One region of the Kocuria sp. SL71 genome, then DNA from elsewhere that is predicted to be linked to it. Evidence: riboswitches for the same ligand, from Rfam matches in the RefSeq annotation. Region 1 holds a riboswitch; each other region holds the start of a gene.

Region 1 (9,730 bases):
CCGAGGACATCCTGCGCGGCGTGATGGAGGGCGTGGCGGCCGCCTACGGCCGCGTGGCCCAGCAGCTCACCGAGGCCTCCGGCGAGGTCGAGCGCCTCGTGACCGCAGGCGGGATGACCCAGTCCGTCCCGGGCCTGCAGCAGCAGCTCTCTGACCTGCTGGGGCGCAGCGCCGTCCAGGCCACCTTCAAGCGCTCGACCCTGCGCGGCACGGCCGTGCTGGCCTCCGAGGTCCTCTCCCCGGACATCGAGCCCGTGGATCCGCCGTACGCGCACACCTTCGACCCGAACCCGGAGGCCCGTGAGCACTGGGATCGGGTCGCCGAGCGCTTCCAGGAGGCCTACGAGGGGCTGTTCGCCTGAGCCGCCTCCCGCGCTGAGCCCTCGGCCCGCTCGACAGCCTGCGCGGCGCGCAGGTGGCCCAGGTGGCTGAAGGCCTGCGGGAAGTTGCCCGCCAGACGCTGGTGCTCCGGCGAGAACTCCTCGGCCAGCAGCCCGAGGTCGTTGGCGCAGCCCTCCAGCCGATCCAGCGCCCCTCGCCCGTCCTCCACGCGTCCGGAGCGGGCGTACTGCTCGGCCAGCCAGGCCAGGCACAGCAGGAACGGGTACTCGCCGCCCGCCAGCCCGTCCGAGCCCGAGGCGGTGCGGTAGCGAGCCACGAACCCGTGCTCGTCGACCAGGTCCTGCTCGATCCGGGACACCGTGCCCAGCATCCTGGGATCATCGGCCGCGATGAACCCGGTGTGCGGCAGCTGCAGCAGCGAGGCGTCGACCTCCTGGCTGCCGTGGCCGGGTGCGTAGGTCTGGGTGAAGGAGCCCAGCTGCTCGTTCCAGCCTTCGGACATGATCTCCGAGTGGAGGCGGTCCCGCAGCTCCGTCCACCGTCGGATCTCCTCCGGGGTGGCAAGGATCACCGTCTCCGCCTCGGGCATCGCGTCCTCATGGCCCTCGGAAGGCTGCTGGTCCGCGATGTCCGGCCAGCCGTCGACCTCGGCCACGCCGTCGCGGATCCGACCGTGCTCAGACACCGCCCGCAGCCCCTCGTTGAACGCCGCCCACATCATCACGCGCCCGTGGGTGAAGAACGCGGGCTCCCCGCGCATCTCCCACAGGCCGTGATCGGGCTCGTCGATGCGCTGCTCGCAGTAGCGCAGCAGGGTCTTCTGCAGGCCCCAGGACCAGAGGTCCTCCGGCTCGCCGGCGTCGCGCAGCGCGGCCAGGGCGAGCATGACCTCGCCCATCACGTCGGCCTGGTACTGATCTACCGCGCCGTTGCCGATGCGCACCGGCCGCGACCCCTCATAGCCCGAGAGATGCTCCAGCTCGTGCTCGGGCAGCCTGCGGCGTCCGTCGATCCCGTACATGATCTGGATCCGCTCCGGGTCGCCTGCGACCGCGCGCAGCAGCCAGTCCCGCCAGTGGCGGGCGCCCTCGGTGTGGCCGTGATCCACCACCGCCTCGATGGTCAGCGAGGCGTCGCGCAGCCACGTGTAGCGGTAGTCCCAGTTGCGCACCCCGCCGAAGTCCTCGGGCAGCCCAGCGGTGGGGGCGGCCGCGATGCCGCCCGTCTCCCCGTGCGTGAGCGCGCGCAGCACGAGCAGCGACCGCTCCTGCCCCTCACTGACCGTCTGCTGGGAGCAGGTGGCGTCCCGCCAGTCCCGCCAGTAGCACTCGGTGCGCTCCAGCGCGACGGAAGCGTCCACGGCCTCCGGCAGAGGGCTCCAGGAGGAGCACCAGGTCAGGACCCACGCCTGGGTCTTCCCGGCCTGCAGCTCGAAGGAGCCGCCGAGCCAGCGCCCGACCTCGCCCTCGGCGCTGAGGTCGTGGCGGGAGTCGTCGTCCTCCTGCGCCGACAGCAGCGGGCCGCGCAGCACGAGCATGTCCGGCCCGGCGATGGCTGCGATCCCGCTGCCGCCCTCGGGCAGCTCGCGCAGGTGCACCCAGGGGGAGCTGCGGTTGTAGTCGGGGCGGATGCGCAGATCGTGCTCGACCGTGACGACCCCTTCCGTGCAGGTCACCTCCCGCACCAGGTTCGCCCGGTCGTCGCCGGTGGGCAGGGCGTCCACGACGGTCGCGCACCCGCTCGGCGAGCGCCACTGCGTCTCCAGGACGAAGGTCCCCGGTCGATAGCGCCGCGAGACGACCTCTCCGTCGGCGATCCTCAGCTGCCAGCGTCCGTCGTCCGGGTCCCCGAGCAGAGCGGAGAACACCGCGGCGGAGTCCACCGACGGGAAGCACAGCCAGTCCACGCTGCCCTCGCGGGAGACCAGCGGCGCGGTGCGCAGATCCGAGAGCAGGGCGTAGTCCTCGAGGGGGACGGAGGAGGGGCGCGTGCTGTCGTGGCTCATGGCCTCATCACAGCAGAGGGGGCGGACGTCGCAGGCCCTGCCTACAGTGGGAGCCATGACCGACACGACCCCCACCACCCTGATCGTCCTGGGCGCCTCCGGCGACCTCACCTCCCGTCTGCTGCTGCCAGGGCTCGGCGAGGTCCTGGCCCTGCAGCCCGAGCGGCAGGTGAGGGTGATCGGCAGCGCGCGGACGGATAAGCAGGACTGGAGGGACACGGTCGCCCAGGCCTTCGGCGACTCCGCCGGTCCGGCCGTCGAGCGAACCCTCGAGACCACGGAATGGGTCACCGCCGATGCCTCCTCCCCGCAGGAGCTGGCCCAGCTGCTCGAGCACGCTGACGACGGCCGCGTGGTGCTCTACTTCGCCCTCGCCCCGGCCGTGACCGGCAAGGTGCTCGACGCGCTGAGCGAGATCGAGCTGCCCCAGGACCTCTGGCTGGCGCTCGAGAAGCCGATCGGCACGGACGAGGATTCCGCCCGCGAGCTCAACCGCCTGGCCGACCGCCTGGTCCCGGCCGACCGGATCCTGCGGATCGATCACTTCCTGGGCGAGCCCGCCGTGCTGGATCTGGTGGGCCTGCGCTTCGCGAACCGGATCATCGAGCCGCTGCTGCACCGCGATCTGGTCGAGTCCATCTCCATCACGTTCGACGAGACGCTCGGCCTCGAGGGCCGAGCCGGCTTCTACGACGCCACCGGCGCCATCCGCGACATGCACCAGTCCCACCTGCTGCAGGTCATGGCCGTGCTGATGATGGACCCGCCGTCGTCGATCGCCGATGGCGAGATCCCGGAGCTGATCTCCCAGGTCCTGGCCCGCACCAGCGTGATCGGCCCGATCGAGCAGAACATGGCCGCGGGTCGGTACACGGCCGGCAGCATCGACGGCCGCGAGCTGCCGTCGTACGTCGACGAGGAGGGCGTGGATCCCGCCAACGGCACCGAGACCTGGGCCCGGCTCACGGTCGAGGTCGACAGCTGGCGGTGGCAGGGCGTGCCCGTGCACCTGCGCTCCGGCAAGGCCATCGGCTCGCCGCATCAGGAGGTGCTGGTGCGCTTCCGCCCCGTCCCCGCCGGGGCCCAGGAGTTCGGCGACCCCGCCGGCGACATCCTGCGAGTGGACCTGGCCACCGGCGAGATCAGCCTCGAGCTCAGCGCGGGCGGCCCCTTCGACCCCCGCGGGACCTCGCGGGTGACCCTGTCCTCAGCCACCCCCGAGTCGCCCTTCTCCGCCTACGGCTCCGTGGTGCGCCGCATGCTCGACGGCGACCGCTCCTTCAGCGTCAGCGCCGAGGCCTCGCAGCACTGCTGGCGGATCGTGCAGCCGGCGATCGACGCCGTGGCGGACGGCCTGGTGCCGCTGCAGGACTATCAGGCGGGCTCGGAGGGCCCCGAGACGATCTGATGTCACACACCTGCGCCAGCGGACGCCCTCGCCCGCTGCGCGCAGACACGCCGGACGATCCCACCCGTGAGACGCGGATCACGGGGCGCATCGTCCGACGCTCGCGAAGGCTTCCGCGGAGGCCCGGAACTCGCCCTCGGGGTGGCCTAGTGTGTCGCCATCAGATTGTGACGTGCAGCACAGGCGCCCGAGGCCGATCCCCCGGCGCCCTCACCACCAGGAGGCCCCCATGGGTTCCGGATCCTCGCCCGCGACCAGTCGCGGACGCCATTCGCAGAGCACCACCGCTGCCGCAGCGCCCGGGGCAGACGGCCCCCAGGACTCGAACCTGAAGGCCCACATGAAGGGCCGCCACCTGGTCATGATGAGCCTCGGCTCGGCCATCGGCGCAGGCCTGTTCGTCGGCTCGGGGGCAGGCATCGCCGCCGCCGGGCCGTCGGTGCTCGTGTCCTACGTCGTCGCCGGGTTCCTGATCATCCTGATCATGCGCATGCTCGGCGAGATGGTCGCCGATCACCCCACCTCCGGCGCCTTCTCCGTCTACGCGGGCCGAGCCGTCAGCCCGGCCGCGGGCTTCGCCGTCGGCTGGCTGTGGTGGGTGCAGCTGATCATCGTGATCGCCGCCGAGGCCACCGCGGCCGCCCAGATCCTGGTCTCCGCCTGGCCCATCGCCCCGCAGTGGCTGCTCGCGCTGATCTTCATGATCATCTTCACCGCCATCAACCTCATCGGCGTGGGGCAGTTCGGCGAGTTCGAGTTCTGGTTCTCGCTGCTCAAGGTCGCCGCCGTCGTCGTCTTCCTGGTGATCGGCGGGCTGTTCGTGATCGGCCTGCTGCCCACGGCCGAGGCGCCCGGCCTGGCCAATCTCACCGCCCACGGCGGCTTCATGCCCAACGGCATCGGAGGCGTGGCCGCCGGCCTGCTGATCGTGGCCTTCGCCTTCGGCGGCATCGAGATCGTGGCCGTGGCGGCGGCCGAGACCGAGGACCCCGAGAAGAACGTGGGCCGGGCGATCCGCACCATCGTGTGGCGCATCCTGATCTTCTACATGGGCTCCGTGGCCATCATGGTCCTGGCCATGCCGTGGAACGACGAGAACCTGCTGGCCTCCCCGTTCGTGGCCGTGCTCAACACCGCGGGGCTTCCGGCCGTCGCCTCCATCATGGCGATCGTGGTGACCGTCGCGCTGCTGTCGTCGCTGAACGCCAATCTGTACGGCGCCTCGCGGATGATCTTCTCGCTGTCCCACCGCAGCCTGGCACCGGTCGCCCTGAGCAGGACCAACCCCCGCGGCGTGCCGGTGGCCGCGGTGCTGGCCTCGGTGGCCTTCGGCTTCGTGACGGTCGGGCTGAACTACCTGTGGGCCGAGGAGATCCTGGGCATCCTGCTCAACATCGTGGGCTCCACCCTGATCGTCATCTGGACCATGACGATCGTCTCCCACCTGGTGCTGCGCCGCCGCGCCGAGCGCGAGGGCCGCGAGCTCGTGCTCAGGGCCTGGGGCTACCCGGTGCTGTCCTACGTGGCGCTGGCGGGCATGGTGGCCGTCGTGATCCTGGGCATGACGGTGCCCGGCGTGCGTCAGCAGATCCTGCTCACGGCGGGCCTGTTCGCTCTCCTGTGGATCATCGGCGCTGTGCTGGCCAAGCGGCGCGGCGTGACCCGCTTCCGCGCCCCGGAGGAGTTCGACGACCCGGCAGCGATGCCCCGCTGACCCTCCGTTCCCCCACCCCCCCCACCCCGCCGAGTGGATCCCCAGTTGCGCTGTTCGCCCGAACAGCGCAACTGGGGATCCACTCGGCGGCTTTCGTGGGTTGGGTGCGACGCCCGCGGCATGGCAGGATGATCGGCGTCACCATCACGAGCGACCGAGAGACCTTGGCTCGAAGACGTCGCAGCAACCATGCGGGGATCCGTCCCCAGCGCAGAGGTGCTCCCGCCAGGACCGATGGAAAGGACGTGCCTTCGCGCATGCTGAACACCGACCGCATCCAGACCACCCACGTGGGCTCCCTGCCCCGCACCCCCGAGCTGCTGGCCGCGAACGAGGCCTACCAGGCCGGCACGATCTCGTGGGAGGAGCTCGTGGCCACCATGCAGCAGGGCGTACGCGACATCGTCGCCCGGCAGTCCGAGATCGGCATCGACATCGTCAACGACGGCGAGTACGGCCACACCATGTCCAGCTCCGTGGACTACGGCGCCTGGTGGAACTACTCCTTCTCCCGCCTGGGCGGGCTGAGCCCCTCCGACGAGGACCGCTGGGACCCGAACGCCGGCGCCAGGCGCTCCTCGCCCGGCAATATCGTGCTGACGTCGTTCGCCGATCGCCGCGACCGCCAGCGCTTCGCCGAGGCCTACGCCGATCAGTCCTCCGGTATCCTCACCGCCCGCAAGCGGGTGGCCCAGCCCAAGATCACCGGGCCGCTGACCTACACCGGCCACGACGCCGTGCAGGCGGACATCGCGAACCTCCAGTCCGCGCTCGAGGGCTCCGGCGCCGAGAAGGGCTTCATCGCCGCGCTGTCCCCCGGCTCCTGCGCCCGAGTGAGCAACGAGTACTACGCCGCCGATGAGGAGCTCGTCTACGCCTGCGCCGATGCCATGCGCGAGGAGTACCAGGCGATCGTCGACGCCGGGCTGATCGTGCAGATCGACGACCCCTCGATCGCCGAGTCGTGGGACCAGATCAACCCGGAGCCCTCGCTCGAGGACTACCGCTCCTTCATCCAGCTGCGGATCGAGGCGCTGAACCACGCGCTGCGCGGGCTGCCGCAGGAGCAGATCCGATTCCACCTGTGCTGGGGCTCCTGGCACGGCCCGCACACGACCGACCTGGAGCTCAAGCACCTGATCGAGCCCCTGCTGCAGATCGACGCCGGCGGCTACTCCTTCGAGGCGGCCTCCGCCCGTCACGGCCATGAGTGGCGCGAGTGGGCGGATGCCGGGCTGCCCGAGGACAAGGTCATCATCCCGGGCGTCGTCTCGCACTCCACCAACGTGGTCGAGCACCCGGAGCTGGTGGCCGAGCGCATCGAGCGCTTCGCCTCCGTCGTGGGCCGCGAGCGCGTCATCGCCTCGACCGACTGCGGGCTGGGCGGCCGTCTGCACCCGCAGATCGCCATGGCCAAGCTCGAGTCGCTGGCCGAGGGCGCGCAGATCGCCTCGAGCCGCCTCTTCTGACCCCTCTCCCCACCTCCGAGTGGATACCCATCTCACACAGAACGGAACCTCTTCATGCACCGCTCCGAGAACCGCATCCTCACCACCCACGCCGGCTCCCTGCCGCGCACCGATCAGCTCATCGAGGCCAACCGCGCCCGCACCGGCGGGCAGGACTACGACCAGCTGCTCACCGAGTCCGTCGTCGACGTCGTCCAGCGCCAGAAGAACCTGGGGATCGACGTCGTCAACGACGGCGAGTACGGCCATGCCATGTCCGAGGACACCGACTACGGCGCCTGGTGGCACTACATCTTCGACCGCCTGGACGGACTGGGCCCCGGCTCGGTCGATCTCTGGAACCAGCCGGCCGTGCGCTCCGAGCCGGGTCAGGTGCGGCTCACGAGCTTCGGCGACCGTCGTGACCGGCAGCGCTTCCAGGACGCCTACACCGACCCCTCCAGCGGGATCTCGACAGGCAATCAGCCGCCGTTCCCCGAGTTCGTGGGCCCGATCCGCTATGTCGGCCAGGAGGCCGTCGCCCGGGACATCGCCAACCTCAAGCGCGCGCTGGAGACCACGGGCGCGTCCGAGGGCTACCTGGCTTCGCTCTCGCCGGGGTCGTGCGCGCGCCTGGAGGACAAGCACTACGGCGACGAGGACGAGGTCCTGCAGGCATGTGCCGAGGCCATGCGCGAGGAGTACCGGGCGATCACCGACGCCGGGCTGATCGTGCAGATCGACGACCCCTCGATCGCGGAGAACTGGGATCAGATCAACCCCGAGCCGTCGGTCGAGGACTACCTGGCGTTCACGGCCAAGCGCGTGGAGGCGATCAACTACGCGCTCGAGGGCATCCCCGCCGAGCAGGTCCGCTTCCACCTGTGCTGGGGCTCCTGGCACGGCCCGCACACCACGGATCTGGAGTTCAAGCACCTGGTGCGCACCATGCTGCAGATCGACGCCGGCGCGTTCTCCTTCGAGGCCGCCAACGCCCGCCACGAGCACGAGTGGCGCGTGTGGGAGGACGTCTCCCTGCCCGAGGACAAGCTGATCATCCCGGGCATCGTCTCGCATGCGACCAACGTGGTCGAGCACCCGGAGCTGGTGGCCGAGCGCATCGAGCGCTTCGCCTCGGTCGTGGGTCGCGAGCGCGTGATCGCCTCGACCGACTGCGGTCTGGGCGGGCGCATCCACCCGCAGATCGCCGCCGCCAAGCTGGAGGCACTGGCTCAGGGCGCCGAGATCGCCTCGTCCCGCCTCTTCTGAGCCTCCCCGCACACGCCGAGTGGATGCTCAGTTGCGCTGAGAGGCAGAACAGCGCAACTGGGGATCCACTCGGCGGAAGGAGAGGGGGTCAGAGCTCCTTGAGGAAGCAGGTGATGCGCACGGTCGAGATGCGGCGATTGTCCGCCTCGGCGCGCACCACCACCTCGTAGGTCGCGATCGAGCGCCCGAGCTGCAGCGCCTCCGCCGTGGCGATGACCCAGCCGCTGCGGGCGGAGGCATGGTGGGTGGTGCTGACCTCGAGCCCCACGGCCACGCGCCCGAGCCCCGCACCGTGGATGAAGGCCCCCATGGAGCCCAGCGACTCGGCCAGCGAGATCGTGGCCCCGCCGTGCAGCAGGCCCACGGGCTGGCGGTTGCCCTCGACCGGCATGCGCGCGACCACCCGCTGGGCCGAGGCCTCCAGGTACTCGATGCCGAGCTTCTCGCAGAGCTCGCCGCCGTGCGCGTTGAGCGCGGCCGCCTTGTCCGAGGCCTGCGCCAGATCAGCCAGGGCCTGCGGGATGCCGGACTCCGAGAGCTTCTGCGCCCCCTCCGCGATCCGCTGCGAGGACGGGGTCACGCGGCGCGCATCGGGCGGGGTGGGATCCTCGTGGGCTGCCGGGGACCGATCCTCGGCGGGCTGCTGATGGGGAGCGGTCATGACATCTCCTGGGGCTGTGCGATCGGCGCAGCGGCGCCGCGTGTGATCCGCTCCACACGGTAGCCGAGTTCGCCCTGTGAGCCGACTCACGGCATCGCCCCTGGACAGCGCAGACGCACAAAGCGAATGATGTGTCACGCACTTGCGGTCGCCCCCCGGCCGCGCGAAGACCTCAAGGAGACAGCTGTGAAGATCGGCATCATCGTGGGAAGCGTCCGTGACGGGCAGGTCGGCGCCTCCGTGGGCGAGTGGGTCCTGCGCCACGCCCAGGCCAAGGGCGGCGCCGAGTTCGAGCTCGTGAGCCTCAAGGACTTCGACCTCCCGGTCTTCTCCTCGGCCACCCTGCCCGCCATGGCGGACAAGTCCTACGACTCCGAGCAGGTCCAGGCCTGGTCCCGCGTGGTCGACGACCTCGACGGCTACATCTTCGTCACCCCGGAGTACAACCACGGCGTCCCCGGCGGCTTCAAGAACGCGGTCGACTCGCTGGGCTCCGAGTGGAACGGCAAGGTCCTCGGCCTGGTCGGCTACGGCGCCGTGGGCGGCGTGCGCGCGGTCGAGCAGTGGCGCCTGATCATGGCCAACTTCTCCCAGACCGTCGTGCGCGCCGCCGTGGATCTGAGCATCTTCACCGACTTCGCCGACGGCGCCGTGATCGACTCCGACCCCAAGGTCACGGCCCTGAACGGCGTGCTCGACGAGGTCATCGCCGCCGGCGCCTGATCGCACCCCGGCGGCCCCGAGCACCTGCGCTCGGGGCCGCCGTCGTCGTCACGCGCTCGGAGAAGCGGGCCCACCGGCACCCTCCCGGGCCACTAGCCTGGCGGTATGACCGACAGCACCGCCGCACCCGGACCCGCTCCCGCCGACACGCCGGAGGAGG
Region 2 (9,730 bases), 480 kb from region 1:
ATTCCATCTCCAGCAGCTCCTGCTTGCGCTCGATGCCGCCGGCATAGCCGGTCAGCACCCCTGTAGAGCTGAGCACCCGGTGGCACGGCACGATCACCGACCACGGATTCCGGCCCACCCCCTGTCCCACCGCCTGGGCCATCCCGGGATTGCCGAGCTGCTGCGCCAGCGCGCCGTAGGTGGTGGTGGTCCCGAACGGGATCTCCTGCAGCGCCTTCCACACCCGCGGGCGCAGGGGCTGCGGGCGGTCGTCGAGGGCCAGCGGCAGATCGAACCCGCGTCGCCGACCGGCGTACCAGTCTTCGAGCTGCTCCTGCGCCTCGCTCAGCAGGGCATGATCACCCTCCATGCCGAGGGTCTCGTCGTCCGGGAAGTGCTTCTGGTCCTCGAACCAGCATCCCGTGATCGCAGGCCGGCCGTCGTGCGGGCCGACAGCCACGACCATGCGCCCGAGCGGCGTCTCCACCCAGCGGTGCATGCGCGCCACGGGCTCCGGCAGCTCCATGCCGCGCGGAGGCGCCGGAGTCGGCTCGGGGATTCGTCGGGCGGCGCGCCCGGAGGTGTCGAAGTCGCTCATGCGCACCATGGTGCGGCCATGTCCCCGCACGCGCAACGGCCGGGCCCTCCGCAGCGGAGGGCCCGGCCGTCGTCGTGGAATTCCGGCCGCCGTGCACGACGGGTGCCGGAGGATCCGGTCTCAGCTGAGGATCGGGATCTGCATGGGGTACTTGTACGCCAGGCCCTTGTTCGCCTGCATGGCGCCGAGGACGGCGAACACGATCGACAGGATGCCCAGGACGGGAAGCAGGAAGAGGGCCAGGCCGAGGGTGGGAATGGCCAGGATCCAGATCACGACGTTGAGCGCGAACACGATGACGTTGAAGTTGAAGGCGCCCGCGGAGGCATTGCGCACCAGCGGGTCGCGGTCCTTGAAGATGAACCAGATGATCAGCGGTGCTGCGAATCCGATCCAGCCGGCCGAGAACAGGAACAGCACCGGAGCTGCGATGTGGGAGATCAGCGCCCAGGTCCGGGCGTCCGAGGGGCTCAGCGGCTGGCCGCCCTGCTGGAAGGTGGCCTGCCCGTAGTTGCCCTGGGCCGTGTACTGCTGTCCGCCGCCCTGCGGCTGGTCGTAGGCGCCCTGGCCTCCGTAGCCCGGATGCTGGCGCTGCTGCCCGGCTCCGGGGAAGCTGTAGCCCGGCTGCCCGTAGCCCTGCTGCGCGCCGGGGTCCCCGGAGGGCTGGCTGCCCGGCTGGCTCTGGTTCGGGCCCCACGACGGCTGCCCGGACTGCTGGCGGTCGCCGCCCTGCCCGAACGAGGGGGCCTCGTGCTGCTGTCCGCCCGGGGCGTTGCGGCCGTCCGATCCGGAGGCCGGGTTCTGGGGATCCTGCGAGCTCATGAAGGCTCCTTCATATGGCGCTTGCATGGGGACCCGCGCGACGGCCGAGCCGAACGCGACGAGGCTGCTGCCCCCAGTGTAGGCAGAGCCCTGCGAGCGCCGTCAGGTGACGGCGATCGCAGGGCTCTGCCGGAGCCGGGGAGGCCGCCGCGTCAGCCGCAGTGCCGGATGAGCGCGCCGCCTGTCAGTCGCCGAGCCGGGCGAGCGCAGCGCCCGTCAGGCTCCGAAGGCACGCTCCAGGTCCTCGAGGTGGTCGTCGAGGTCCTCGATCCCGACGGAGAGCCGGACCAGATCCACCGGCACCGCCAGCGGCGTGCCGGCCACGGATCCGTGCGTCATCTCGGAGGGCCAGCAGATCAGCGATTCGACCCCGCCGAGGGAGACCGAGAGCTTGTACATCTTCGTGGACTCCGCGAAGCGCCGGGCCGCAGCCTCTCCGCCGTGCACGCGGAAGGAGACCATGCCACCGAAGCCGTCCATCTGCCGTGCGGCCAGCTCGTGGCCGGGGTGCTCGGGCAGTCCGGGGTAGAGCACCTGCGCCACCTCTGGGCGCCCGATGAGCCACTCGGCGATCCGGCCTGCGGTCTCCTGATGGCGCTGCATGCGCAGCGACAGGGTCTTCAGCCCGCGCGCGGCCAGGAAGCAGTCCTGGGGCCCGGCGACCGCCCCGCCGGCGAACTGCTGGAAGCCCACGAGCTCGGCCAGCGTTCCTCCGGGCGAGAAGCCGCCCACGGCCTCGACCTCCCAGGCCCGGTCCGAGACGACGACCGCCCCGCCCAGCACGTCCGAGTGCCCGCCGATGTACTTGGTGGTGGAGTGCACGACGACGTCGGCGCCGAACTCCAGCGGACGCTGAAGGTACGGCGAGGCGAAGGTGCTGTCCACGATCAGCAGCGCCCCGGCATCCTGGGCGATCTGGGCGATGCCCGTCAGATCGGCGATGCCCAGCAGCGGATTCGTGGGGGTCTCGACCCAGATCACCCGGGTGCCCGCCTCCACAGCCCCGCGGACCGCATCGAGCGAGGTGACGTCCACCGGCGTGTGCCGGATCTGCCAGGGAGCCAAGACCCTGGTGATGAGCCGGTTGGTGCCCCCGTAGCCGTCGGCGCCCAGGACCACATGGTCTCCGGGGCGCAGCACCGAGCGCAGCAGCGCATCCTCCGCCGCGATCCCGGAGGCGAACGCGAAGGCCCGCTGCCCGCCCTCGAGCGCGCACAGCTGCTCCTCGAAGGCATTGCGGGTGGGATTGGAGCCGCGGGAGTACTCGTGGCCGTCGCGCAGGACGTTGATGCCGTCCTGGACGAAGGTGGAGGTCTGGTAGATCGGCGGGATGACCGCACCGGTCAGCCGGTCCGGCTCCTGGCCGGCGTGGACGGCGCGCGTGGTGAACCCGCTCATGCCTGCACCTCCTGGCGCTGGTCGCGGCGCGCGCCGCTCGGCTCGTCCTCGGAGCGCACCGGGGCGCCGTCCGTCGACGATCCCGGGGCACCTTCTGCGGCCGGGATCTCAGCGCCGCGCGCGGCCTCGACGCGCAGCAGCTCATCGAGCGAGGACTGCAGATCGGCGATCAGGTCGTCGACCGCCTCCAGCCCGATCGACAGCCGCAGGGTCTGCCAGCTGATCCCGCCGGCCAGTCGCTGCTCCTCCGAGAGACGGCAGTGGGTCATGGCCGCGGGATGGTTGATCAGCGAGCGGACGTCGCCGATGTTGGCCACCAGCTTGAAAAGCCGCAGGGAGTCGACGAATCCGGCCACTGCGGCATCCGAGCACTCCAGCTCGAAGCCGAAGACCGACCCGACGCCCTGGGGGAAGTCGCGCTCGGCGATCTCCCGATCGGCGGAGCCCTCGATCAGGGGGTGGTGCACGCAGCGCACCGCCGGATGCGTGCTCAGGAACTCGGCGATGCGAGCGGCGCTGTCCGAGTGGCGGCGCATGCGCAGGTCCAGCGTCTCGAGGCCCTGGATGATCTGGGAGGCGTTGAACGGCGAGAGCGTCAGACCCAGGTCGTGCACGAACTTGGCCCGGCACAGATGCAGGAACGGCGAGCCGCCGCGCAGCTTCTCGCACAGGCTGATCCCGCCCCAGCGCGCTCGCGGCTCGGTGAACTGCGGCCAGCGATCGGCCTCGGCCTCCCAGTCGAATCGACCGGAGTCGATCACGACGCCGGCCAGCGACGTCCCGTGCCCGCCGAAGAACTTGGTGGCCGAATGCACCACGATGTCCGCCCCGTGCTCGAAGGGCCGGTACAGGATCGGCGTGGCCAGGGTCGAGTCGACGATCACCGGGATCCCCCGCTCATGGGCGATGCGGGAGATCGCGTCCAGATCCGCCAGCGTGGCCAGCGGGTTGCCGATGGACTCGAGGAAGAAGCCCCGAGTGTCCTCCGTGATCGCCTCCGACCAGGCCGAGGGGTCAGCGGGATCGACGTAGGTGACGGTCGCGCCGAGATCGGCCAGCGTGTCACCGAGCAGGTCGACGGTGCCGCCGTAGATCTTCTCCGAGACCACCAGGTGCTTGCCGGGGCCCGTGCTGATCAGCGCGAGCAGGGCCGCGGCGACGGCGGACTGCCCCGAGCCCATGGCCACGGCCCCCACTCCGCCCTCGAGATCGGCGACCTTCTGCTCCAGGACGGCGACCGTGGGGTTGCCCGTGCGGGAGTAGGTGAAGCCCGGGGTGGTCTGGGCGAACATGGCGGCGGCAGCCGCGTGGTCCGGGAACTCGAAGGCCGAGGACTGGTAGATCGGCACCGGCAGCGTGGCCTGGACGGGGGCGGCAGGGGCGCCCGGATCGGATCCTGTCCGGCCGGCGTGGATCTGGCGTGTGGCCAGCGAGGTCGAGCTCTTGAGCTCGTCGCAGGGCGAGGACGTCATGAGAGGTGTCTTCCGTGACGGGGTGCTCTTGACCTGCACGTCCCGCCGGAGCTTGTTCGTGCGCTGCGTCAGGTGCAGGCCGCTTCGTCATCCGAACCACCCTTGAACATGGGGTTGGTGCACAGCCAAGTCGGAGCTTGGCAGCTGTGTCTCGTGAAGCCGGTCCGATACTAGCACCCCACCGATCGAGCCGTCAGGACCTCCGTGCGGGCGGGACCAGCAGCAGGACCGCCGCGACCATGGCCGCCGCGCCGCCGAGGGCCAGCGGGATGCCGAGCAGGAAGCGGACCTCCAGCACGGCTGCGGAGAAGACGAGGACGGCCGCTGCGAGGATGCGGACCCACGCCCGTCCGTCCGGCGATGAGGAGCGATCGGGACTCGAAGCTCGCAGCGGCGCGGATCCGTCGGCTCGGGGCGCGCTCGAGGGCCGCTCACCCGAGGGCGATCCTCCGGCTGCGGGCCCCTCCGGTTCGGGCTCGCGGGCGACGATCCGCCCCGCCACGGCCTCCAGGACGCCCAGCGGACGCACGACCAGCAGGACCATCGCCCAGCACAGCAGCCCGATCGGCAGGCGCCACAGCCACCACTGCGCCGAGCCGGGCACCGGATCCGGGCCGCCGAGCAGCCACCACACCGCCATCACGGCCACGATCACCGGCAGGTGCCACAGGTACAGGGTCGTGGCCCGCGAGCCGACGACCCAGGCGACGGCCTGCGCGGGACGCCATCGCATGAGCCGCTCGAGAGCCGGCGAGCACAGCTGCAGGACGCAGGCCTGAGCCGCGCCGAGGGCGATCATGCACAGCGTGGGCGGGTTCAGGGCCGACAGTCCGTCCGCACCCCACCAGGGCAGGCTCGTCAGGCAGAGCATCACCAGGACCGACAGGGCCGTGATCCCGAGCAGTCTTCCTGCCGAGGCACGAGCGAAGGATCCGTCGTGGCGGAAGAAGCCGATCTGATGGATCGCCAGCCAGACCGGGGCGAAGCCGAGCAGGCCCCACCACGGCTGCTCCGCGGCGATGCGCAGCACCTCGATCGCAGCGCTGAGCCCCACCAGCGCAGCCAGGGTGAGGACGGGCCGGCGATCGTGCAGCCCGTGCAGCAGCGGCACACCGACCAGGCACGCGGTGTAGGCGCCCACGAACCACAGGTGCATCCCGAGCCCCTGAAGCGCCATCGAGGCCCAGTCGGCGGGCATCCCCACGAGCGTCGCGAGGGCGCCGGCCAGCGCCAGGGCGACCCACACAGCGCTCGCCGGCACGACCAGGCGCAGCAGCCGGGCGCGCACCCAGGCCGGCCCGCGGACGCCCTCCGCCGACTGGCGCGACCACGAGATCGCCGAGGCGCACCCTCCCACCACGAAGAACAGCGGCATGACCTGCACGAGCCATGACACCGGGGCGTACCAGGAGGCCTCCGTGGGTGCCATGACGCTGCGCAGCGCGCCCGTGCTCGGATCCGTCGTGAGCGTGACCAGCAGGATGTGGAGCACGACCACGGCGATCAGGCAGGCGACCCGAGCAGCATCCAGCGCGAGATCGCGCTGCGCAGGGATGGTCTGCGCAGCGCGCCGGCCGCGGGAGGTGCTCAGCTTCGTCACGTCTCCGATCGTCACACGGCGGCGGCATCGCAGGGGGCGCGGCGGGTGCCCGGGAGCGCAGCAGCGCGATTGTGACGTCAGAGCGTCTTCTTCCGCAGGTCAGGGGCATCGGATCGCCCCGCGGCCTTCTGCAGGAAGGCCTCCGCTGTTACGGTTACCCAAGAGTCATTTAGATATGGCGGATCGGGCATGAATCGGCCTGGATCCGCGCTGTGGCAGGGCTGAGAGACAGCTCCGCTTCCCCCGGTGGGTCTGTACGCGGCACAGCGGATCGCCTAGTCTGGACTCGGGTCGCACCACGATGACGTCGGAGACCCTTCCCCCGCAATTCCGACGATCAGCGCAGGAGCAGCAGTGACTGTCACGAGCACCAGACTGGGCCGGCTGGGATCTCCCCAGCACCACAAGACGCCCCGCTCCCCCATGTGCCATGAGTGCACCACCGATCTCTACCTCAAGTTCCGGGTCTTCCTGCCCTCCACCCGCAAGCGCAGCCGCGTCCCGGGGCTGCGCCGGATCATGGGCCGCGTGCTGCGCTGCGCGGTCCGCTCCGGCGGACGCGTCGAGTACTTCTGCCAGAAGTGCGGCACGCAGCAGCGCCACCTCATCCCGGAGGGCTGGGAGCCCACCTCCAAGGGCCTGACCCCGTGCGACGTCCAGGACCTGGCCTCGGTGTTCATCGCCCCAGGCGAGTCCCTGCCCACGGAAGAGGTCCGCCAGCAGCTCCTGGGCCCGGAGCCCGCACCGGCCGCCCGAGCGGAGAAGACCCTGAGCCTCCGAGAGAGCCGGCTTCCGGCCTGATCCGGCCCGCGCCGGAGCCGTCGCTCTGCGCACCCGTCGGAGGCAGATGACACAATCAGGAGGTCCCCTCCCGCGGGCAGCTCGGGCGCACCAGCCCTCGCATGCCGCTCGTTCACCGTCGGTTCATTCCGGGGTTGCAGGGTGGACGACGACCTTCTACAGCACCAGCCCGCTCGGCTCGGCGTCGTGATCCTTCCGATCCCCGCGCCGAGAGGCGCACGGAAACGGAGATGACGTGAAGATTGCGATCCTCGGCGGCGACGGATTCTGCGGCTGGCCTGCCGCCCTGCACCTCTCGGAGAGAGGTCACGACGTCATCACCGTGGACAACATGTCGCGCCGTCGGATCGACGACGAGCTCGGCGCGCAGTCGCTGACCCCGATCCGCCCGCTCGTCGAGCGCCTGCGCGCCTGGACCGAGGTCTCCGGCAAGGTCATCGAGCACCGCCACCTCGATGTCGCCGAGGACTACGAGGGCCTGCTGCAGCTGATCAGCGAGGACCAGCCGGACGCCGTCGTGCACTTCGCCGAGCAGCGCGCGGCGCCGTACTCCATGAAGAGCTCGCGCACCAAGCGCTACACCGTGGACAACAACGTGTCGGCCACGCACAACCTGCTCGCGGCGATCGTCGAGTCCGAGCGCGACGTCCACGTGGTCCACCTGGGCACCATGGGCGTCTACGGCTACGGCACCGCCGGGATGAAGATCCCCGAGGGCTACCTGGATGTAGAGATCCCGCACGAGGAGCAGGAGCCGATCCAGCAGCAGATCCTGTACCCGACCAACCCGGGCTCGATCTACCACATGACCAAGTCGCTGGATCAGCTGCTCTTCGCGTTCTACGCCAAGAACGACCAGCTGCGGATCACCGACCTGCACCAGGGCATCATCTGGGGCACCACGACCGCCGAGACCCAGCGCGACGAGCGGCTGATCAACCGCTTCGACTACGACGGCGACTACGGCACGGTGCTCAACCGCTTCCTCATGCAGGCGGCGGTGGGCTACCCGCTGACGGTCCACGGCACCGGCGGGCAGACCCGCGCGTTCATCCACGTCCAGGACATGGTGCGCTGCGTCGAGCTGGCCCTCGAGAACTCCCCGGCCCCCGGCGAGCGCGTCAAGATCCTCAACCAGATGACCGAGACGCACCGCGTCCGCGACCTGGCCGAGCTGATCGCCCGCATCTCCGGGGCCGCCGTGGAGATGGTGCCGAACCCGCGCCAGGAGTCGGCGGAGAACGAGCTGCACGTCACCAACGACACCTTCCTGGAACTCGGCCTGCAGCCGACCACCCTGTCCGAGGGCCTGCTGCACGAGGTCGAGGAGACCGCCAAGCGCTACGCCCACCGTGCGGACCTCTCCAAGATCCCCGCGCGCTCGCTGTGGAACCGGCGCACCCGGGCCGGTGTCCCGGCTTCCGTGGCCCACGAGTCGCAGGGCAGCTGAGCAGCTTGCGCATCGCGCTGTTCACCGAGGTCTTCCTGCCGAAGATCGACGGCGTCGTCACCCGCATCATGCGGACCATGGAGCAGCTGGAGCAGCTCGGCCACGAGGTCGAGGTCTTCGCTCCGGGGCACCCGCCGACGCAGTACGCCGGGCACCGCGTGCACAGCGTCCGCTCGCTGTCGTTCAAGCCCTGGTACCCCGAGATCAGGGTGGGCCTGCCCACCGGGCGCATCGCGACCCGGATGGCCGAGTTCGAACCGGACATCGTCCACGCCGTGAACCCGGTGTGGCTCTCGGCCTACGGCGTGCTCTCGGCTCGCCGGCGCAACCTGCCGCTGCTGGCCTCGTTCCACACGGACGTCCCGCACTACACGGAGGCCCTGGGCCTGAACCTGCTGCGGCACCCGTCGGAGTCGTGGATCCGGTGGCTGCACAACCAGGCCGAGCTGAACCTGTGCACCTCCGGTCCCATGGTGGAACGGGCCCGGACGGTCGGCATCCAGGATGTCGACCTGTGGCCCAAGGGCGTCGACACCGTGGCCTACACGCCCGAGAACGCGGACCGCGCCATGCGCGAGCGGCTCAGCGACGGGCACCCCGAGGCCCCGCTGATCGTCTACGTGGGGCGCGTCTCCAAGGAGAAGAACCTCGACGAGCTGCTCGAGCCGATCCGCCGCCTGCCCCGGGCGCGCTTGGCGATCGTGGGCTCCGGACCGCACAAGGAGGCGCTGCAGGAGCAGTTCGCCGGGACGAACACCGTGTTCACCGGGTACATGTCCGGTCTCGAGCTCGCCCAGGCCTACGCCTCCGCGGACGTCTTCGCCTTCCCGTCGCGCTCCGAGACCCTCGGCCTGGTGGCCCTGGAGGCCTTCGCCTCCGGCGTCCCCGTGGTCGGCGCGCGTGCCGGCGGCATCCCCTTCGTGATCGACGAGGGAGTGACCGGGCACCTGGTGGAGCCCGGGAACGCCGACCAGCTCACCGAGGCGCTGCGGGGTCTGCTCGAGGACCCGCAGCGCCGTGCGCGGATGGCCCAGGCCGCCCGCGACGAGGCGCTCAAGCACTCCTGGAGGGCCTCGACGGAGGCCCTGGTGGACTTCTACACCGAGGCGATCGAGCGCCACTGGCGCGATCACGTGCCGGCCGGTCCCATGCTCAAGCTCGTGGGCGCCGCCGATCAGCGCGCTCTGCGGCTGCCCCCTGCCATCCGGAAGTACACCGACCTGCTGCCCTGAGCCGCCCGCTCAGTGCGGGCGCACGCGCGAGGCGATCCTGGCGATGACGGCCTGCTCCTGGGCCGCACTGAGCTCGATGCCCAGCACCCATGCCCACGCTCGGACCTGCTCGCCGTGGTAGCTGTGCCCGTGGCCGCCGGGGATCTCTATCGAGCGCGGCATGTCGGTGGTGATCTGCCAGAACGTCACCCAGGGCAGCCAGCGCAGCGTCGTGATGACGTCGGGGGCGGGGCGACGGCGCAGCTCCTCGATCCAGTCGAACCGCCGCCAGATCAGCGCCGGGGACCACCACACCACGGGATCTGAGGCATGCTGCAGGTAGGCGATCCGCGGACGCCGCCACGGTCCGTACGGGGCTCCCGAGGGATCCAGATCGAG
Region 3 (9,730 bases), 770 kb from region 1:
AAGCCGTACTCGCCGAAGTTCCCCCACCAGCTCACGCCGTTGTAGGACGGCACTGGCTCCGTCATGGACGGGAACTTCCCATTGCCCCAGTCGAAGCGCCCGGACTCGACGACGACGCCGCCCAGCGTGGAGCCGTGCCCGCCCAGGAACTTGGTGGCCGAGTGGATCACGATGTCCGCACCGTGCTCGAAGGGCCGGTTCAGGTACGGGGTGTTCAGCGTGGCATCCACGACCAGCGGGATCCCGGCCTCGTGGGCCACGGCCGCCAGCCCCTCCAGATCGGCGATCTCGCCCGACGGGTTCGCGATCAGCTCGGTGTACACGGCCTTGGTCTGCGGCGTGAGGGCGGCCCGGAAGTCGGCCGGGTCGGTGCCCTGCACGAACGTGGTCTCCACGCCGAAGCGGCGCAGGGTGACGTCGAGCTGGGTGATCGTGCCGCCGTAGAGCTGGGACGAGGCCACGATGTGATCGCCCTGCCCGCACAGCGCGGCGAAGGTGATGAACTCGGCGGCCATGCCGGAGGCGGTGGCCACGGCGCCGATGCCGCCCTCCAGGGAGGCCACGCGCTCCTCGAAGGCCGCGACCGTGGGGTTGCCGATGCGCGAGTAGATGTTGCCGTACTTCTGCAGGGCGAACAGGTTGGCGGCGTCATCGGCGTCCTTGAACACGAACGAGCTGGTCTGGTAGATCGGCACGGAGCGGGCCCCGTGCTCGGCATCGGGAGTCCCGCCTGCGTGCAGCGCACGGGTGCGGAATCCGAACTGGTGCTCGGGCATGTGTCCTCCTCGTGGGGCGCGCCCCTGGTGTGGGTCCTGCTGGGGAGTCTGTGCCGCCGGGTGGGGCCCCGCAAGCAGGGCGACGCGGCGGCGATAGTGGGTGCGGGTCAGCCGCGCGCCGAGAAGATCTGCTCGATCGCCTCGAGCGACCCCTCGTTCTGCAGCGACGAGCGATCGCCCAGCGGCCTCCCCTCGTAGAGCTGGGCGAGCAGGCGCCGGGTGATCTTCCCGGAGCGGGTCTTGGGCAGATCGGGCACGGGGATCACCTCGCGCGGCTTGGCGATCGGGCCGATCTCCTGCGCCACATGGGCGCGCAGGGTCTCGCGGACCTCGGCCTCGGGCAGGGCACGGCCCTCCGAGGTGAGCACCACGCAGGCCAGAACGGCATGGCCGGTCAGCGCATCGGCCACCGGAGCGGTCCCGGCCTCGACGACCAGCGGATGCGTGACCAGCGCCGACTCGATCTCGATCGTGGACAGCCGGTGCCCCGAGATGTTGATGACGTCGTCGACCCTGCCGAGGATGTAGAGATCGCCCTCCTCGTCGAGCCGGGCGCCATCGCCGGCCAGGAACCAGCCGCGCTCGCCGAAGTCCGCCCAGTACGAGCTCAGGTAGCGCTGCGGGTCTCCCCACACGGTCCGGGCCATGGACGGCCCGATCGCATCCACCACGACGAGGCCCTGCTCGCCCGCCGCGACCTCCTCGCCGGCCGCGTCCACCACGCGGGTCGAGACCCCGGGAACGGGGCGCACCGCGCAGCCCGGCTTGGCCGCGGTGTGCGGGGTGCCCTCGGGGAACGTCCCGGAAGGGGCGAACTGCGGATCGTGGGGCCGGGGCGAGGCCACGCAGGAGCCGGTCTCGGACTGCCACCAGGTGTCCACGAACGGGACCTCGCCGCGGCCCACCTGCTCGCGCAGCCACCGCCAGGCCTCGGGGTTGATGGACTCGCCCACCGTGCCCAGCAGGCGGATCGAGGACAGGTTCCAGACCTTGGGCAGGCCCTTGGGGAACGCCCCCATGAGCGAGCGGATCAGCGTGGGGGCGGTGTAGTAGGTCGTCACGCCGTAGCGCTCGATGATGTCGAAGTGCCGGCCGAAGTCCGGGGTGCTCGGAGTGCCCTCGTAGATGACCTCGGTGACGCCGTTGACCAGCGGGCCGTAGATCTCGTAGGTGTGCGCGGTGACCCAGGCCAGATCGGCGGTGCACCAGTGGACGGTCGCGTCCACCTTGGCGGGGTCGTTGACGGCGGAGAGCTCCTGCGGGCGCAGCACGCCGTGGTCGTCCGGGGCATCCGGCAGCAGGTCGAAGAGCAGGGCGTGCGTGTAGGCGGCCTGGACCAGGTAGCCGCCCATGGTGTGCACCAGGCCCTTGGGGCGGCCCGTGGTACCGGAGGTGTAGATGATGAACAGCGGCGTCTCGGCGTCGAAGGCCTGCGCCTCGTGGACGTCGGAGACCGACTCGAGCAGCTCGTGCCACCACAGGTCCCGGCCCTGGGTCCAGGGCAGCTCCATCTGGTCCTTGGAGCGCGCCCCGCGCTTGCCGGCCGGCAGCTTCGCGTTGCCGGGCCGGGAGGTCCGGCGCACCACGAGCACGTGCTCGATCGCGTTGGTGCCGGCACACGCTTCATCTGCCTGGGCCTTGACCGGCACCACCTTGCCGCGGCGGTTCTGCCCGTCGGTGGTGACCAGGACCTTGGCGCCGGTGTCCTCGACGCGGAAGCGCAGCGCCTCGGCGGAGAAGCCTCCGAAGACCAGTGAGTGCACCGCCCCGATCCGGGCGCAGGCCAGCGTGATGATCACGGTCTCCGGGATCACCGGCAGGTAGATCACCACGCGGTCGCCCTGGACCACGCCCAGCGACTCCAGCGCGTTCGCAGCCCGGGCCACGGCCTTCTGCAGGTCGGCGTAGGTCCAGGTCTGGCGGTCGCCGGGCTCGCCCTCGAAGTGCAGGGCCACGTGCGAGCCGCGCCCGGCCTCCACATGGCGGTCCACGCAGTTGACGGCGACGTTGAGCTTGCCGCCCTCGAACCAGGCGATCTCGGGTACCGAGTAGGTGGGGCTGCCGTCGTCGTCGGTGCCGATCCGCTGCGGCTTGTCGAAGCGGTGCGTCGTGTGCCACGGCTGCGCCCAGTCCAGGCGGGAGGCCTGCTCGGCCCAGAAGGCCACGCGCGCCTCATCGGAGATCCGCGCGGGATTCGGCGTGGGGGCCAGGGGATCGGAGTAGGACTGCGGTGCGCTCATACGGGTGCTCCTTGCGGGGTGCCCGCGGCTGCGGGCGGGTTCTCGGAACGGGTCGAGGACGGCTTCCAGGGTCTCAGGTCCGGCGCACTGCGCCCCAGCGGGCCTGGGCCCAGCGCTCGAACAGCCCGAGCAGGGCGTCGGTGAGCTTGCCCAGGATCGCCAGCAGGACGATGGCCAGCAGCAGGCGGTCGGTGCGCCCGTTGTTCTGGGAGTCGGTGAGCAGGAAGCCCAGGCCCATCGATGAGCCGAGCAGCTCGGCGGCCACCAGGAACAGCCAGGCCTGGGCCAGGGCCAGGCGCAGGCCGGAGATCACAGAGGGCATGACCGCCGGCAGCTGGACGGTCAGCAGCAGGCGCAGACCGGAGAAGCCGAAGGATCGGGCGGCCTCCACGAGATGGCGGTCGACCTCCCGCAGAGCGGCCGAGACCGTGGTGAACACGGGGAAGAACGCGCCGATGGCCACCAGGGTCACCTTGGAGTTCTCGCCGATCCCGATCCACAGCAGCAGCAGCGGCACCCACGCCAGCGACGGCACCGCGCGCAGCGCCCCGATCAGCGGCGAGCCCAGGGCACTGGCCCAGGGGGAGAGCCCGATCAGGGCGCCCACGGCCAGCCCGAGCAGCGAGCCGATCACGAATCCGACGACCACGCGCTGGGTCGAGATCCCGATGTGGGTCCACAGCGCCCCGTCGGCCAGCAGCTCGCCACCGGACTGCAGGACCGCCAGGGGACGAGGCAGCTGCACCGGGGAGAACGTGCCGTTCGTGGACAGCAGCTGCCACAGCGCGAGCAGTGCCACCGGCAGCAGCAGGCCCAGGCCGACCCGGGCCCAGGGGCTGCGCAGGATGGAGCCCCGCGGGGCGGGGGTGCGGACCGAGTGCTGCGAGTCCGGACGCTGGGAGCCGGGACGGTCGGAGCCCGCGGGCTCCGGAGCCTCGGAGGCTGGTGCGGAGGTGGTCGTGACGCTCATGCGCTGTGCCCTTCGATGATCTCGGCCGCGCGCTGGGCGCTGGCCTCCTGCGCGAACCGCGCGTCGAGGATGGTGTCGATGGCCTTCTGGACGGTCTCCAGGTCCGGGACGTCACCGGTCTCCACGAGGATCGGGGCGATGCGCTCGAGGACCTCGAGCTGGTCGTCGCCGGGGACCGGGTCGATGTCAAGGTGCGTGCGCTCCCAGACCCGCTCGGCCGTCGTCGTCTCGATCTCGGAGGCCTCGGCCAGGATCGCGATGCCCTCCTGGGGGTTCTCCAGCGCCCAGGCGCGGGCGTGGGCGTAGACGTCCACGACCATCTGGGCCCCGCGCGGGTTGATCTCCAGGAACAGCTCGCGGGCGTTGAGGAAGCAGTAGGTGTTGAAGGCCAGGTCGCGCTGGAACAGCACCGCCCCGTCCTGCTCGGCGCCGGCCATGATCGGGTCGAGCCCGGACCAGGCGTCCACCTGCCCGCTGGTCAGGGCGGAGCGGCCGTCGGCGTGCTGGAGGTTGACCACGGTGGTCTCGTCGAAGCCCATATCCGCCGCTGATAGCGCCTGCAGCAGGAAGAAGTAGGGATCCGTGCCCTTGGTGGCCGCCACCGACCTGCCGCGCAGATCCTCGACCGAGCGCAGGGGCGAGTCCGCGGTGCGCACGAGTGCTGCCCACTCCGGCTGGGAGCAGATGTCGATCGCGCGGATGGGGGAGCGGTTGGTGCGCGCCAGCAGCGCGGCCGAGCCCGCGGTCGAGCCGATGTCGATCGCCCCGCCGCGCAGGAACTCGTTGGCCTTGTTGGACCCGGCCGAGAACGTCCAGTGGACCTCCTGGCCGCCCTCGGCGGCGACGGTCTCCAGCCAGCCCTTCTCGCGGATGATCAGCGACAGCGGGTTGTAGGTCGCGTAGTCCAGGTAGATCTCGGTGTCCGAGCCGGCGGCCATGCCGCGGCCCGGGCCCTCGCCCTCCATGACGCACCCGGACAGGGGCGCGGCGGCGGCCCCGACGGCGGCCAGGCCCAGCAGGCGACGACGCGTCAGCCCGCTCATGCCTCCACGCCCAGCAGGCCGAGCAGGTGCCTGCGGGCACCCGTCAGCTCGGGATCATCGCGGTGGCGCGGGCGGGGCGAGTCCACCGTGAGGATCTCCTGGATGCCCGCCGGCCCGCCCTCCGGCGGCGTCCCGAGCACGACCACGCGGTCGGAGAGCACCAGGGCCTCCTCGACGTCGTGGGTGACCAGCAGGACCGTCGTGGGATCGGCGGCGTGGATCTCCAGCAGCAGGTCCTGCATCTTCAGGCGCGTCAGTGCGTCGAGCGCGCCGAACGGCTCGTCGAGCAGCAGCACCTGCGGGTTGCGCGCCAGCGCCCGAGCCAGCGAGGCCCGCTGCGCCATGCCTCCGGAGATCTCCGACGGGCGATCCTCCGCATGCCTGGACAGCCCGACCAGCTCGAGCAGGTGGGCCACCCGCTGCTCGGCCTCGAGGCCGCGCACGCCGCGCGGCAGTCCGAGCGCCACGTTGCGGGCCACGGTGCGCCACGGCAGCAGCCGCGGCTCCTGGAAGCCCACCGCGCAGCGGGGGTCCAGGCCGCGCACGGGCGCGTCGTCGATCAGGACCCGTCCGGCCGTGGCGGTGCCGAGACCGGCCACCGCGCGCAGCAGGGTGGACTTGCCGCAGCCCGACGGGCCCAGCACGGAGACGATCTCCCCGGGGCGGACCTCGAAGCTGACATCGGCCAGGACGTCGCGCCGGCGGCCCCCGGAAGACGGGAAGGACTTGCCGACCCGATCGAAGGTCAGGGAGGCGGCATCGACCGTGCTCAGGGCGGACGGGGGTGCAGAGATCATCACATCACTCCATCGGTCCTGGCATTAGCACCTTGTGCCGCGGATGGACGGCACTGGTTGCTGCGGCGTCGACGAGCCAGGTCTCTCGGCCGCTCCGGATGGGAACCGGGGGTCATTCAATGCCCTGGTCCGGGGAGACAGCAAATCGGAGGACGAGCGGGGCAACGCGCGGCACGGGCTTCGCACCGTCGCCTCAGGTGTGCATAGGATGACGCTCACACGATCAAGAGTTCCGGCCCACAGCCCTGGCTGGCCGGACGGCAACCCTCTCCCGTAGCGGGGTGCCCCAGGTGAGGATCGGGCCGCTCGCTAGACCGCGTGCGGCAAGTACGGCGCACGCACGCGCTGGACCCGCAGGTTGGCCGCGGCATGAGCGGCGCACGGGGCGCGGGTCTGTCTTCTCAGGAGCAGCCTTCTATGGCCAAGCGGATCTCCCTGAACGCCTTCGACATGACCTGCGTGGATCACCAGAGCTTCGGGCTGTGGCGCCACCCGCGCTCGCGGGCCACGGAATACAACACGATCGAGTACTGGACGAACCTGGCCCAGGTGCTCGAGCGAGGCCGCTTCGACGCCCTGTTCCTGGCCGATGTGGTCGGCATCTACGACATCTACCGCAACTCGGCCGCCCCATCGATCGCCGGCGGCGCGCAGGTCCCGGTCAACGATCCGTTCATGCAGATCTCCGCCATGGCCGCGGTGACGAAGAACCTCGGCTTCGGCGTGACCAGTGCGGTCACCTACGAGCAGCCGTACACGCTGGCCCGCAAGTACGCGACGCTGGATCATCTGACCCGCGGGCGCGTGGGCTTCAACGTGGTGACCTCCTACCTGTCTTCGGCGGCCGAGAACCAGGGTCTGCCCACGCAGATCGAGCACGACGAGCGCTACGAGATCGCCGAGGAGTTCCTCGACGTCTGCTACAAGCTGTGGGAGGGCTCCTGGGAGGACGACGCCGTCGTGAGGGACGTGGAGCGCGGGATCTACGCCGATCCGGCCAAGGTCCACCCGATCCAGCACCAGGGCAAGCACTTCACGGTGCCTGGTGCGGCGCTCACCGAGCCCAGCCCGCAGCGCACGCCGCTGATCTTCCAGGCCGGGGCGTCCTCGCGCGGTCAGGCCTTCGCCGGCAAGCACGCAGAGGCCGTGTTCATCGGCGCCCTGCGCCCGGACCTCACCCGGTACATGACCGACCGGATTCGCGACAAGGTCGAGGCCGAGGGGCGCGATCGGAACGACGTGAAGATCTACGCGATGCTCTCCGTCGTGGTCGACGAGACCGACGAGAAGGCCCAGGCCAAGTACCGCGAGTACCAGAGCTATGCCAACCTGGAGGCCTCGCAGGCCATCATCGGCGGCTGGTCCGGGCTGGATCTGTCCAAGTTCCAGGAGGACGAGGTCCTGAACTACGTCAAGACCGAGGCCATCCAGTCCTTCCTCACTCCGTTCACCATGCAGGACGGGGCCAAGCAGTGGACCCGCGAGGAGATCGCCCGCCACTGCGCGATCGGCGGCATGGGCGACGTGGTCGTGGGCTCGCCGCAGACCGTGGCCGATCAGCTCGAGACCTGGATCGACGAGGGCGGGCTGGACGGGATCAACCTGGCCTACCACGTGTCCCCGGGCTCGTTCGAGGACTTCGTGGAGCACGTGGTCCCGGAGCTGCAGAAGCGCGGTCGCTACCGCACGGACTACGACGGGCCCACCCTGCGCGAGAACGTCTACGGCGCCGGGCAGACCAAGGTGCTCGACACCCACCCGGCGGCCAAGTACCGCGGGGCCTACGTGGGCAGGCCGTCCACCGCGGACACCCCGTCGCGGGATCTGTCGCAGGGCTGAGTCGCCGGCTCGGCCGATGAGCAGAGGCCCGTCCGAGGGCCTCTGCCAGCACGCACGCTCGTCGAACCCCACTCGGACGAGGAGATCGCGTCCGTCACGGACGGCCCCATTGCTTGCGCGGAGCCTCAGGTCACGTGCACGAACGGGCGGTCCTGCTTGCGCGGCACCGCCCGGCGCAGGACCTCATGCACCGCCGTCGCCGTCTGACCGCGGCCGAGGAGCAGGAAGCGCAGGGAGTTGACCAGGGGCGAGCCGTCGGACCACTCGAGGTAGAGGTGCGACGGCCGCCCCGTCCGGTCCCGGACGGCCAGGGCCACGCCGGCCAGGCAGGTGGGCACCGACGAGCCCTCGGCGCGCAGGACGCGGTGGCCGTCGATCTCGTGGGCGCTCACGCGCAGCCGGTCCTCGAAGTCCGATGGATCGCGCAGGGTCACCTCCACGAACAGGACGCCGTCGGCCGAGGGAAGGCGATGCCATTCGCGCTCGTCGCGCAGCTTTTCGGCCAGGTCGGGGTCGCTGAGCAGGAGCTGCTGGGCCTGGGCCCCTGCTGCGCCCAGCTGGGTGCGCGGCCGGTGCGCGATCAGCCGCACCGTGCGGCCGCGGCAGCTGCGCAGCCAGTCCTGGGAGGTCTCGTCGAAATCGATGCTGCGGATCCGCAGCTCCGAGGCCCGCCAGACCCGCGAGGCGAACGACGCCGCCAGCAGGGCCGCGATGAACACGAGGGCCACGTGGAGGCCATCGGGGCGGCTGATCATGTTGTCGGCGGTCGTGTAGGCGATCACCACGGTGATCGCCGCGAATCCCACGGCGGTGCGTCGGTGCCCCCGCTTTCCGGCCGACAGGGTCGAGGCGAAGGAGGCCGAGAGCATCAGTACCAGCACCCCGGTCGCGTAGGCCCCGCCCTGCGCATCCACGTCGGCGCGGAAGACCGCCGTGACGACCAGGGCGGCAGCCAGGATCGTGAGCACCAGCGGCCGCGGAGCGCGGGTCCACTCGGGCGCCATGCCGTAGCGCGGCAGGTAGCGCGGGATGAGGTTGAGCAGACCGGCCATCGCCGAGGCGCCCGCGAACCACAGGATCAGCACCGTCGACAGGTCGTAGACCGACCCGAAGGTCTCGCCCAGCAGGCTGTGCGCCAGGTAGGCCAGGGCCCGCCCGTTGGCAGCGCCGCCGGGCTCGAAGTCCCCGGCCGGGATCAGGATCGTGCACACCAGCGACGAGGTCAGCAGGAACCCGGCCATGATCAGCGCAGCGGTCGTGAGCAGTCGTCGGGTGCCCTCCACGCGGCCCCGCAAGCCCCGCGAGGTGCGCACCAGAGGCATCACGGAGACCCCGGTCTCGAAGCCGGACAGGCCCAGCGCCAGCTTGGGGAACACCAGTGCAGCCACGGCGACCGCCGCCCAGGGCGAGGAGTGCTGGCTCAGCGCCGCATGCCACCACTGCGCGAATCCGATCTCCTGCGAGCGGGCGATCTGCCACCAGCCCACCGCCAGCACCACGGCGTTGAGGCTCAGATACACGGGGACCAGGACGACGGCCACGCTGATGGCCTCCGAGAACCCGGCCATGAACACCGCGCCCAGCAGCAGGAGCAGCCCGACGGTCACCCAGAACTGCCAGTGATGCGCCTCGGCTGGCACGTGCGGATTCTCGACGATGTGCACGGCGGCATCGGCCGAGGACAGGGTCATGGTGATGACGAAGTCCGTGATCGCGAAGCCGAGCAGGCACAGGACCAGCACCTTGCCGCTCCAGCGCGGCAGCAGCGTCTCGAGCATCCGGATGGAGCCGGCGCCGTGCGGGGAGGCCACCGCCACCCACCGGTAGACCGGCAGCGCGCCGAAGAGTGTGACGGCCACCAGCACCAGGGTGGCCAGCGGGGAGATCAGCCCGGCGGCCAGGATCGCGATGCCGGGCTGATAGCCCAGGGTGGAGAAGTAGTCCACGCCGGACAGGCACATGACCTTCCACCAGGGATGGGTCTTCTCGTCGCGATCGGGTCGGCGATGCGGGGCGCCGTAGGAGGCGGAGGGGGATCCTGCCAGCAGCCAGGCGGTGGCGCGGG

The links. Region 1 has a riboswitch for S-adenosylmethionine ahead of OVA15_RS09355 (cobalamin-independent methionine synthase II family protein). Riboswitches for the same ligand answer to the same signal wherever they lie in the genome.
Region 2: another riboswitch for S-adenosylmethionine. It lies ahead of OVA15_RS11590 (O-acetylhomoserine aminocarboxypropyltransferase/cysteine synthase family protein); the one in region 1 lies ahead of OVA15_RS09355 (cobalamin-independent methionine synthase II family protein).
Region 3: another riboswitch for S-adenosylmethionine. It lies ahead of OVA15_RS12950 (LLM class flavin-dependent oxidoreductase); the one in region 1 lies ahead of OVA15_RS09355 (cobalamin-independent methionine synthase II family protein).

What each region holds. Positions count from the first base shown of each region.
Region 1 is NZ_JAPPRE010000001.1:2,069,131-2,078,860, forward strand. Features, by position in the region: gene OVA15_RS09335 (gluconokinase) at 1-362, shown strand, start outside; gene OVA15_RS09340 (glycoside hydrolase family 15 protein) at 341-2,347, opposite strand; gene OVA15_RS09345 (glucose-6-phosphate dehydrogenase) at 2,403-3,755, shown strand; gene OVA15_RS09350 (amino acid permease) at 3,985-5,469, shown strand; SAM riboswitch class I at 5,608-5,710, shown strand; gene OVA15_RS09355 (cobalamin-independent methionine synthase II family protein) at 5,727-6,938, shown strand; gene OVA15_RS09360 (cobalamin-independent methionine synthase II family protein) at 6,993-8,186, shown strand; gene OVA15_RS09365 (PaaI family thioesterase) at 8,275-8,847, opposite strand; gene OVA15_RS09370 (NADPH-dependent FMN reductase) at 9,034-9,570, shown strand; gene OVA15_RS09375 (M13 family metallopeptidase) at 9,676-9,730, shown strand, end outside.
Region 2 is NZ_JAPPRE010000001.1:2,545,444-2,555,173, reverse strand. Features, by position in the region: gene OVA15_RS11605 (methylated-DNA--[protein]-cysteine S-methyltransferase) at 1-577, opposite strand, end outside; gene OVA15_RS11600 (DUF4870 domain-containing protein) at 698-1,399, opposite strand; gene OVA15_RS11595 (cystathionine gamma-synthase) at 1,616-2,797, opposite strand; gene OVA15_RS11590 (O-acetylhomoserine aminocarboxypropyltransferase/cysteine synthase family protein) at 2,794-4,269, opposite strand; SAM riboswitch class IV at 4,319-4,428, opposite strand; gene OVA15_RS11585 (acyltransferase family protein) at 4,463-5,869, opposite strand; gene OVA15_RS11580 (hypothetical protein) at 6,224-6,670, shown strand; gene OVA15_RS11575 (NAD-dependent epimerase/dehydratase family protein) at 6,906-8,120, shown strand; gene OVA15_RS11570 (glycosyltransferase family 4 protein) at 8,126-9,352, shown strand; gene OVA15_RS11565 (alpha/beta-hydrolase family protein) at 9,362-9,730, opposite strand, start outside.
Region 3 is NZ_JAPPRE010000001.1:2,835,201-2,844,930, forward strand. Features, by position in the region: gene OVA15_RS12925 (O-acetylhomoserine aminocarboxypropyltransferase/cysteine synthase family protein) at 1-776, opposite strand, end outside; gene OVA15_RS12930 (AMP-binding protein) at 884-3,016, opposite strand; gene OVA15_RS12935 (ABC transporter permease) at 3,090-3,986, opposite strand; gene OVA15_RS12940 (aliphatic sulfonate ABC transporter substrate-binding protein) at 3,983-5,029, opposite strand; gene OVA15_RS12945 (ABC transporter ATP-binding protein) at 5,026-5,826, opposite strand; SAM riboswitch class I at 5,825-5,931, opposite strand; SAM riboswitch class IV at 6,048-6,162, shown strand; gene OVA15_RS12950 (LLM class flavin-dependent oxidoreductase) at 6,244-7,665, shown strand; gene OVA15_RS12955 (amino acid transporter) at 7,791-9,730, opposite strand, start outside.